3 regions of the Gryllotalpicola sp. CP2-P1 genome follow, and region 3 is predicted to be linked to each of the others. Evidence: predicted binding sites of a transcription regulator. Region 3 holds the regulator's gene; each other region holds the start of a gene.
What was found. The regulator HrcA, encoded in region 3, represses chaperone genes, less so after heat shock. The targets are predictions, from matches to a motif close to TTNGCACTCGNNNNNNNCGAGTGCNAA.
Positions count from the first base shown of each region.

Region 1 (3,268 bases), on a different contig from region 3:
CTCGCCGGTCGCGGCGTTGAGGCCGTGGCCGACGGGCAGCTCGGCGACCTTGGCCGCGACGACACCCGGCTCGAGGCCGGCGTTGGTGGCGATCTGCTTGAGCGGGGCCGAGATGGCGACCTTGACGATGTTGGCACCGGTGGCCTCGTCGCCCGTCAGCTGCAGCTTGTCGAACGCCTTGGCGCCCGCCTGGATCAGGGCGACACCGCCACCGGCGACGACACCCTCTTCCACAGCGGCCTTGGCGTTGCGGACGGCGTCCTCGATGCGGTGCTTGCGCTCCTTGAGCTCGACCTCGGTGGCCGCGCCCGCCTTGATGACGGCCACGCCGCCGGCGAGCTTGGCGAGGCGCTCCTGCAGCTTCTCGCGGTCGTAGTCGCTGTCGGTGCTCTCGATCTCGTTCCGGATCTGCTGCACGCGGCCGGCGATCTGGTCGGCGTCACCGGCACCCTCGACGATCGTGGTCTCGTCCTTGGTGATGACCACCTTGCGGGCCTGGCCGAGCAGGTCGAGCGTGACGTTCTCGAGCTTGAGGCCGATCTCCTCGGAGATGACCTGGCCGCCGGTCAGGATCGCGATGTCCTGCAGCTGGGCCTTGCGGCGGTCGCCGAAGCCGGGGGCCTTGACGGCGACCGACTTGAAGATGCCGCGGATCTTGTTGACGATCAGCGTGGCCAGGGCCTCGCCGTCGACGTCCTCGGCGATGATCAGCAGCTGCTTGCCGGCCTGGATCACCTTGTCGACGATCGGCAGCAGGTCTTTGATGTTGCTGATCTTCTGGTTGGCGATGAGGATGTAGGGCTCCTCGAACACCGCCTCCTGGCGGTCAGGGTCGGTGACGAAGTACTGCGACAGGAAGCCCTTGTCGAAGCGCATGCCCTCGGTCAGCTCGAGCTCGGTGCCGAAGGTGTTCGACTCCTCGACGGTGACGACGCCCTCCTTGCCGACCTTGTCGATCGCCTCGGCGATCAGCTCGCCGATCTCGGGGTCAGCGGCCGAGATGGACGCGGTCGCAGCGATCTGCTCCTTGGTCTCGACCTCCTTGGCGCCGGCGATGAGCTCTTCGGTGACGGCCGCGACGGCCTTCTCGATGCCCTTCTTCAGGCTGATCGGGTCGGCGCCGGCGGCGACGTTGCGAAGGCCCTCGCGGACCAGCGCCTGGGCGAGAACCGTCGCGGTGGTCGTGCCGTCACCCGCGACGTCGTCGGTCTTCTTCGCGACCTCCTTGACGAGCTCGGCACCGATCTTCTCGTACGGGTCGTCGAGCTCGATCTCCTTGGCGATGGAAACACCGTCGTTCGTGATCGTGGGGGCGCCCCACTTCTTCTCGAGGACGACGTTGCGGCCGCGGGGGCCAAGCGTCACCTTGACGGCGTCGGCGAGCGTGTTCAGACCGCGCTCGAGGCCGCGACGCGCCTCCTCGTCGAAAGCAATGATCTTTGCCATGGTTGTTTCTCGTCCCTCCCGGACGTAGCAGCGAAAGATGTCGTTAGCACTCAAATCGCACGAGTGCCAAGAGCGATTCTGGCACTCTCACCACACGAGTGCAAGAAATGACGGGGCATCCGTCACACAGGGCAATGGCGACCAGAAGCTGCCCGGCACGCAAAGAGCCGCCCGGCGCGATGCCGAGCGGCTCCTGGTAAGTACGAGAAGCTGCGCGCTAGGCGAGCCGCACGGACTCCGCCTGAGGGCCCTTCGAGCCGGTGCCGACCTCGAAGACGACCTGCTGGCCTTCCTCGAGGCTCTTGTACCCGCTCATGTCGATCGCCGAGTAATGGACGAACACGTCCTGTCCCCCGCCATCGACGGTGATGAAGCCGTAGCCCTTCTCAGCGTTGAACCACTTCACGGTTCCATTCGCCATCGTTTCTCCATTGCGTGTTGCTGGACGCGCGCACTTCGTCGCATCACTGTGGCCACGATCGTAGCCATGGCATGGAGGGCGGATTCGAAAATCGACGTCGATCGGTCAAAAAGTTACGGCCCCGACAGGGTCCCGTCATATCGACGAAATACCCGGCCCGATTCAGCCCGAGTAATCGGCTCCGAGCACCACCGTCACGACCGCCCCTGCGCCCGCGAACTGGTCGGACTGGGTGACCGTCGCCACGCCGAGCGACTGGGCCACGCCGAGCGCCACGCCGCGCTGCGCCGGGTCCGAGTAGTAGACGGCGGTGGTCGCGGCGTCCTGCGGCGCGTTCCCGGTCGAGATCGTCGCCCAGCCGGCGCCCTTCAGCTTCGTGGCGGCGCTCGCGGCGAGACCGGCCCGGCCGGTGCCGTTCAGCACGCTCAGCTGGGCGGAGGGAACGATGGTCGCGGTCGGCGTCGGCGTAGCGGTGGCCGTCTGCGTCGGACTCGCCGACCCGGTCCCGGTTCCCTGGGGCGTCGCCGTCTCGGTGATCGTGGGCTGCGAGTCGGAGGAGTGCCCGACGTTGCTGTCGAGCAGGTGCAGGTAGACCCACCCCGCGCCGACGATGACGAGAACGGCCACGAGGCACCAGACGAGCCACAGCAGGCCCTGCCCCCGACGACCGGGCGCGCGGTGAGCACCGACGCGCTCGAGGTCGGTCGGGACCACGTCGAAGCGGTCCTTCGGGAATTGCTGGGCCATGCGCGCTGGGGTCTGTCCTTTTGTGGGGCGGGGGTTCCGCGGCGGGTCAGTCGATCGGCCGGGTGCGGGCAGCGCGGGCTTCGCGTCGCTCGTCCCGCTGCCGCAGCAGCCGCCGCACGAGAAGGGGGTCGTAGGCGAGTGCAGCAGGGGTATCGATCAGCCGACCGAGAATCTGATAGTAACGGGCGCCGGAAAGCCCGAACTGAGAGCGGATCGCCTGCTCCTTCGCCGCGGGCCCCTGCAGCCACTCCCGCTCGAAGTCCAGAACGGCGACCTCGAGGTCGGTCAGCTCGGCGCGCGGCATGGGCACAGGCTAGCGATCACAGGGCCGCGGGCCGGCCGGCAACGCCGATGGGCGCGTCTTCTGCGCCGCCTGCCTGCCGATACATGCCGATGTGGCGGATGCCCGCCTCGAGGTAGACGTCGCCGAAGGGCTCGAACCCGGCCTTGGCATAGAGCGGCTGAGCGTACTCCTGCGCGTGCAGCACCATGTCCTGGCCGGGATTGGCGGCGATCGCGGCGGCGAGCAATCGACTGGCGAGGCCCTTTCCCCTGGCATCCGCCCTGGTCACGACCCGCCCGACCACGATGTGCGCCGCGCGGTGCTCGGGCTCGTCGTCCCAGAGCGTGCGCAGGTAGGCGAGCACCGAGCCG
Region 1 covers NZ_JBLRDT010000163.1:1,179-4,446, forward strand. Annotated here, with positions in the region: gene groL (chaperonin GroEL) at 1-1,446, opposite strand, end outside; gene ACM2XV_RS11635 (cold-shock protein) at 1,664-1,867, opposite strand; gene ACM2XV_RS11640 (LytR C-terminal domain-containing protein) at 2,030-2,614, opposite strand; gene ACM2XV_RS11645 (DUF3263 domain-containing protein) at 2,661-2,918, opposite strand; gene ACM2XV_RS11650 (GNAT family N-acetyltransferase) at 2,935-3,268, opposite strand, start outside.
Region 1: the regulator HrcA is predicted to act here: its motif matches at 1,490-1,516, upstream of groL (chaperonin GroEL).

Region 2 (3,268 bases), on a different contig from region 3:
AACGCCATCGCCGCGGTGCTGCTCGAGATCCGCGAGCTGACCGGCATCGTGCCGAGCATCTACTTCCAGTGGAACGAGGGCAACCCGATCTCGAACATGGCGCGCTTCCTGCTCGACGGCACCGGCGAGATCGCGCCCGTCACGCGCGAGGTGCTGCGCGAAGCCGAGAAGAACCCTAAGCGTCGGCCGATCGTACACGTGAGCTGACCTGCCCGATGAAGTGCTGGAGGCGCTCGTACACCTCGACCGACTCGGGGTGGCCGGCGTCCTGCTGCCACGTGTGCTCGGTGTTGCGCGCGTCCCAGCCGTAGCTGACGAACTCGACGGGGATGCCCGCGCGCTCCGCCGCCTTCACGAAGTTGACGTTCGCGCGGTAGAAGATGTCACGCTCGCTGGTCGTGACGAGCACCGGCGGGAAGCTTTCGTCGACCCATTCGATGGGACTCAGCCAGCGCGATGCGCGCTGCAGCGACGCCGGCTTCATGCGGTGCCTGCGATAGCCGGGAAGCAGCATGCGCACGAAGTCGTGGCTCATGATGAACCCCGGCTCGAAGACGACGGAGAAGTCGACCGCGCCGCAGTGCAGCACCAGGCCGCCGAGCTCCTCGCGGGTGACGGCGGGGCGCAGGCGGAAGTGCGAGGCCAGCTCGGGCCGGGTCGTGGTCGCGCCGAGCAGGGCGGCGATCTGCGCCCCGGCGGAGTCGCCCCCGAGCACGATCGTGCTCGGGTCTCCGCCGTGCTCGGCGATGTGGGCGACCACCCAGCGCAGCGCCTCGTTCGCGTCGTTCAGCATGTGCCGCATGCCGAAGCCGCCGCCGCGCAGTCCGGCGCGGCGATAGTTGACGTTCACGACGACGATGCCGGTGGCCGCCTGCACGGCGCAGTACTTGGTGAGCGCCGACTTGTCGCCGCTCGTCCAGCCGCCGCCGTGGAAGTAGACGTACACCGGGAGCGCCGCGGTGTCTCCGGCTTCGCGATGCGGCGTCAGCACGTCGAGCCGGTGACCGGGGTGGCCGTCGCCGACGTAGTCGACGTCGAGGAGGTAGTCGACCGTGCTCACCGGCGTCGCGTTGAGCTTGCGCGACTGCCACGGCGCGAAGGGCAGCATCATGGCGGTCCATAGCCAGGGACCGACCGGGAAGGGCGCCGAGCGGCTACCGGAGCGCCGTGACATCGATCAGCGCCAGAAGAGCGAATGCATATGCGGATGCCGCGTCGGCGGCCTCGAAGTCGTGGTCTGCGCCACCGCTGTGCGTCGTGACGCGCCAGGCGCCGTCGGGACGCGCGGTCAGTGCCCGGAACGCGCCGCCGAGGCGCTCGCGCAGCTGATCCTCGCGAGGCAGCCACAGCGCCTGCTCGAGCGCGACGGAGTCGAGCGCCCACTCGGTCGTTCCGTTGAAGCCGAGGATCGTGCCTGTGTCGAACTCGTGCGGCTCGATGGTCATGTCCGAGACGGTGAACGTCTCGTCTGAGGCGAATTCGGGGCCTTCGATGCGGAAGAAGTCGCCCGGAGCGGGATGCCATTCCAACCCGGCATCCCGCAATTGCCGAGCGAGTGAGCTTCCGATCACACGCTCATTATGACCCCGCGAAACCGACCGGGAGCCGGGTGCCCGCTGAACGTCGGGTATGGCGGAATGGATCTGGCACTCTCGGTGTTCGAGTGCTAATGTCAGTCCTAGTTGAGTCGAGGTGGCTCAACCTTGGGACTACAGAGAAGGAGCTGATTCACATGGCAATGAACTTCGATCCCTTCCGCGAGTTCGACCGCCTGGCGGGCTCGTTCCTCGACCGCCCCGCCGGCCCGCGGCTCATGCCGATGGACCTCTACAAGGACGGCGAGACCTACGTCCTGTCTGCTGACCTGCCGGGCATCGACCCGGGCTCGGTCGACATCGACGTCGACGGCCAGCTGCTGACCATCCGCGCCCAGCGCACGCTGGCGACGGGCGAGGGCGTCAAGTGGCTGACCCGCGAGCGCCAGGGCGGCACGTTCCTGCGCCAGCTGAGCCTCGGCCAGGGCATCGACACCGAGAACATCACCGCCGACTACTCGAACGGCGTGCTCTCGATCACGATCCCGATGAGCGAGAAGGCCAAGCCGCGCAAGATCGCCGTGAGCTCGCGCGCCGAGACGACGCACCCCGCCGTCGAAGAGGCGCACAGCGAGCCCGCTGGCGCATAAGCACGGAAGCAGAAGGACCCCGGTTCGCCGGGGTCTTTCTCGTATCGGGGGCGGATGCCTCGCCTGCGCTACCTCGTCACCGCGACGAGCTTGCCGCGCACGTGGCCGGTCTCGAGGCGCGCGTATGCCTCGGCGAGCCGCTCGATCGGGTAGATCGCCTCGATCGGCACCGTGACCTGCCCGTCGGCGACGAGGCGCACGATCTCGCCGAACTGCTCCATCGTCGCCTGCGGGTTGCCGACGCCCTGTGCGCCGCGATGGCCGCGGGCGGCGATCGTGTTGATGCGCTCGAGCGGCACGCCCAGGGCGAGCGCGGCGTCGACCGAGTCGGGCCCGTTGTTGTCGAGCGCGGCGGTGAAACCCTGGGGCGCGGCATCCCTCAGCCTCTCGACCAGGCCGTCGCCGTAGGCGACGGGCGTGACGCCCAGCTCGCGCAGGAACTCGTGGTTGCGCTCGCTCGCCGTGCCGATCACGGTCGCGCCGCGGAGAACCGCGAGCTGCGCCGCGATCACGCCCACTCCCCCGGCGGCGGCACTCACGAGCACCGTATCGCCGGGGCCCGCGCCGACACGGTCGAGTGCCGCGATCGCCGTGCGCCCTGCGACCGGCAGGGCCCCTGCCGTGTCGTAGTCGAGCGCCTCTGGCTTCTCGATGAGGACGCCGTCGCGCTCGGCATCCGCGCCTTCTGCGGCGATGATCACGAAGTCGCCGATCGCGCGGTGGCGGCGCCCGCCGAGCACGGCCTCGCCGAGCCTAAAGCGGGTGACGCCCTCGCCCACCTCGTCGATGTCGCCCGCGAAGTCGAACCCCACCCCCGTGCCACCAGGCGTCGCGGCCGGGTCCGTGATGCCGTAGTTGGCCGCGGACTGCGCCGAGTGCATGATCTTGTAGTCGACCGGGTTGAGCCCGTTGGCGCACACGTGCACGCGCACCTCGCCCGGGCCGGGGTGCGGGGGCTCCTCGTCGACGATGCGCAGCACCTCTGCCGTCGGGCCGAATCGGTCGAATCGCGCAAATCGGGCCATAGAGCCAGCCTCTCATCTTGCGGCGGGCGGGTGCGGCGCCCGGCCGCTTGGACCGCCG
Region 2 covers NZ_JBLRDT010000013.1:4,798-8,065, forward strand. Annotated here, with positions in the region: gene ACM2XV_RS02105 (APC family permease) at 1-207, shown strand, start outside; gene ACM2XV_RS02110 (alpha/beta hydrolase) at 176-1,111, opposite strand; gene ACM2XV_RS02115 (hypothetical protein) at 1,155-1,571, opposite strand; gene ACM2XV_RS02120 (Hsp20/alpha crystallin family protein) at 1,733-2,185, shown strand; gene ACM2XV_RS02125 (NADP-dependent oxidoreductase) at 2,254-3,210, opposite strand.
Region 2: the regulator HrcA is predicted to act here: its motif matches at 1,644-1,670, upstream of ACM2XV_RS02120 (Hsp20/alpha crystallin family protein).

Region 3 (3,268 bases):
CGCGCACGTCGTCGACGCGCACGTCGACCGCGCCCGGCGACACCGACTCGGCCACGCCGCCCACGACCAGGCCGCGCCCGTTGCCGACCAGCATCCGCTCGCCGACGCGGGTGCGGGCGACCGTCGCGATGTGCTTCGCCTCGGCGCCCGTGACCGTGACGAGGCCGCCGACGGTCGCGCCGGCGAGCGCCTCGACGAGATAGAAGTTGGCCACCGCCGCGCCTAGAGGTTCAGAAAGCGGTCGCGGATCTTCGCGAACAGCCCCTGCTGGAACTGCGACAGCCTCGGCTTGTCGCCCTTGTACTGCTTCGCGAAGCGCTCGATCAGCTCACGCTCGCCGCGCCCCAGCTTGGTCGGCGTCACGACCTGGATGCCGATGCGCAGGTCGCCTCGGCCGTTGCCGCGCAGCCGCGTGATGCCGCGGTTCTTGACCGTGAGGATCTCGGCGCTCTGCGTTCCGGCGTGCAGCTCGACGTCGACGGGCCCGTCGAGGGCCTGGAACGTCGTGGATGTGCCGAGGATCGCGTCGGCCATCGACACCTCGAGGGTCGCCAGCAGGTCGTCACCGTCACGGCTGAAGACGTCGTCGTGCTTGACCTTGATCTCGAGGTACAGGTCGCCGTTCGGCCCGCCGGCGGGGCCGACCTCGCCGTGGCCGGGCAGCTGCAGGCGCAGGCCGGTGTCGACGCCCGCGGGGATGTCGACGGGGATGGTCTTGCGGGCGCGCACGCGGCCCTGCCCCTGGCAGGTGACGCACGGGGTGGCGATCACAGTGCCGTAGCCGCGGCACGTGCCACACGGGCTCGAGGTCATGACGTTGCCGAGGAGCGAGCGCACCGAGCGCTGGATCGAGCCCGTGCCGTGGCAGATGTCGCACGTGACGGGGTGCGTGCCGGGCTCGCAGCACGAGCCCTGGCACCGCTCGCACAGCACGGCGGTGTCGACCTCGAGGTCGCGGTGAGCGCCGAAGATCACATCGGCGAGGTCGATCTCGACCCGCAGCAGCGCGTCCTGGCCGCGCTCGCGCCGCGACTTGGGTCCACGGCTGCCGCCACCGCCGCCGAAGAAGGTCGAGAAGATGTCCTCGAAGCCGCCGAAGCCCTGCGCGCCGCCGCCGAAGGGGCCCGCCTGCGGGCCGAGGTCGTACTGCTCGCGCTGCCGCGGGTCGGACAGCACGTCGTAGGCGTGCGTCACGAGCTTGAACCGCTCCGCGGCTTCGGGGCTGGGGTTCACATCGGGGTGCAGCTCGCGCGCGAGCCGGCGGTACGCCTTCTTGATCTCGTCGGCGCTCGCGTCGCGCTCGACGCCCAGGACTTCATAGTGGTCTGCTGCCATGAACTGGCGGCTCCTTAGTGTTCGTGGATTCTCAGGCCTGATCGCCGAGCGCGCGGCTCAGATAGCGGGCGACAGCCCGCACGGCGGCCATGTTGGTGGAGTAGTCCATGCGCGTCGGCCCGAGCACGCCGAGCCGAGCGACCGGCCCGCTCGCCGCGCCGTAGCCCGTCGTCAGCACCGAGGTCTCGGCGAGGCCGAACGGCTCGTTCTCGCGGCCGATCGACACGCTCACGTCGCGGTTGCCGCCGACACCGTGCTGTTCGGCGGCCATCTCGCCGAAGAGCTTGAGCAGCTCGACCTGCTCTTCGATCGCCTCCATGATCGGGAAGATGCTGCCGGTGAAGTCGTGCTCGGTGCGCACCAGGTTGGCGGTGCCGGCCATGATCAGCCGCTCCTGCCGCGTCGACCCGATGATCGCGCCCACCGACTCCACGAGCTCGCCCGCGAGGGGGCGCAGCGTCTCGGGGAAGCCGTCGACGATGGCCGGCAGCACCGACGAGGCATCCGCCATCGGCATGCCGACGAGCGCGGCGTTGGTCGCGTCGCGCAGCGCACGCAGCGCCGCGTCGTCGTAGTCGACGCTCAGCTCGACGACGCGCTGCTCGACCACGCCCGTGTCGGCGATCAGCACCGTCAGCACGCGGCGGGGAGCCAGGGCGACGAACTCGAGGTGCTGGATGCGGGCGCGCGAGACCGAGGGGTACTGGATGAGCGCGACCTGGTGCGTCAGCTGGGCGAGCGCGCGCACGGTGCGCGTCAGAACGTCGTCGATGTCGACGGATTCGCCGAGGAAGATCTCGATGGCGTGCCGCTGCGCGGGCGACAGCGGGCGGATGTCTGCCAGCTGATCGACGAAGACGCGGTAGCCCTTGTCGGTCGGCACCCGACCGGACGAGGTGTGCGGGGCGGCGATCAGCTCCTCGTCCTCGAGAAGAGCCATGTCGTTGCGGATCGTGGCGGCCGAGACGCCGAAGCGGTGCTTGTCGACGATCGTCTTCGAGCCCACCGGCTCGCGGGTGGCCACGTAGTCCTGCACGATCGCCCGGAGCACTGCGAGTCCACGTTCCGAAACCATCGACGACGCTCCCTTCGCCCGACTAGCACTCAATACCTATGAGTGCCAATACTAACCCGGCTACGCTGACTCGAAACTAGCGTCATGGAGGTCGCACACCTTGTCGTACACACCGCCGCTGCTGCGCCAGAGCGAAGAGCGCACCTGGGCGATCCTCACGCACGTCATCGCAGGCGGCCTCAACCTCGTCACCGGCGGCCTCTTCGCCGGTCTCATCGGCGCGATCGTGGTCTACGTCGTCTTCAAGGACCGCGGCCCGCTCATCCGCCAGCACGCGACGACCACGCTCAACTTCCAGATCACGCTGATCATCGTCGAGATCATCGGCTGGATCCTCGCGTTCGTGCTGGTCGGATTCTTCATCCTCGCGGCCGCGTGGATCGTGAACATCGTCTTCAGCATCATGGGCGCCCTGGCGGCGAGCCGCGGCGAGCCGTACACCTACCCGCTGGCGATCCGCTTCTTCAAGTAAGCCGGCGCACGACCGCGTCGGCGAGCAGCCGGCCGCGCAGGGTGAGGCGGATGCTGCCGCCGATCGCCGCCGCCCAGTCGATCAGCCCTTCGGCGATCAGCCCGGCGACCTCCGGGCGGGCGGCGCGGTCGAGCTCGGCGACCGGCAGTCCTTCCGCGATGCGGACCTTCAGCAGGATGTCCTCGACGCGTCGAGTCTCGTCGTCGAGCGTCTCGCGGCCGGCCGCCGGCGACGCGCCCTGCAGCACGCGCGCGGCGTAGGCGGCGGGGTGCTTGACGTTCCACCAGCGCACGCCGCCGACGTGGCTGTGTGCGCCCGGCCCGACGCCCCACCAGTCGGCCCCGCGCCAGTAGCCGAGGTTGTGCCGCGAGCGGTGCCCCGGCCCC
Region 3 covers NZ_JBLRDT010000215.1:464-3,731, reverse strand. Annotated here, with positions in the region: partial or broken gene ACM2XV_RS12985 (RsmE family RNA methyltransferase) at 1-214, opposite strand, end outside; gene dnaJ (molecular chaperone DnaJ) at 223-1,335, opposite strand; gene hrcA (heat-inducible transcriptional repressor HrcA) at 1,367-2,410, opposite strand; gene ACM2XV_RS12970 (DUF4870 domain-containing protein) at 2,511-2,882, shown strand; partial or broken gene ACM2XV_RS12965 (coproporphyrinogen-III oxidase family protein) at 2,875-3,268, opposite strand, start outside.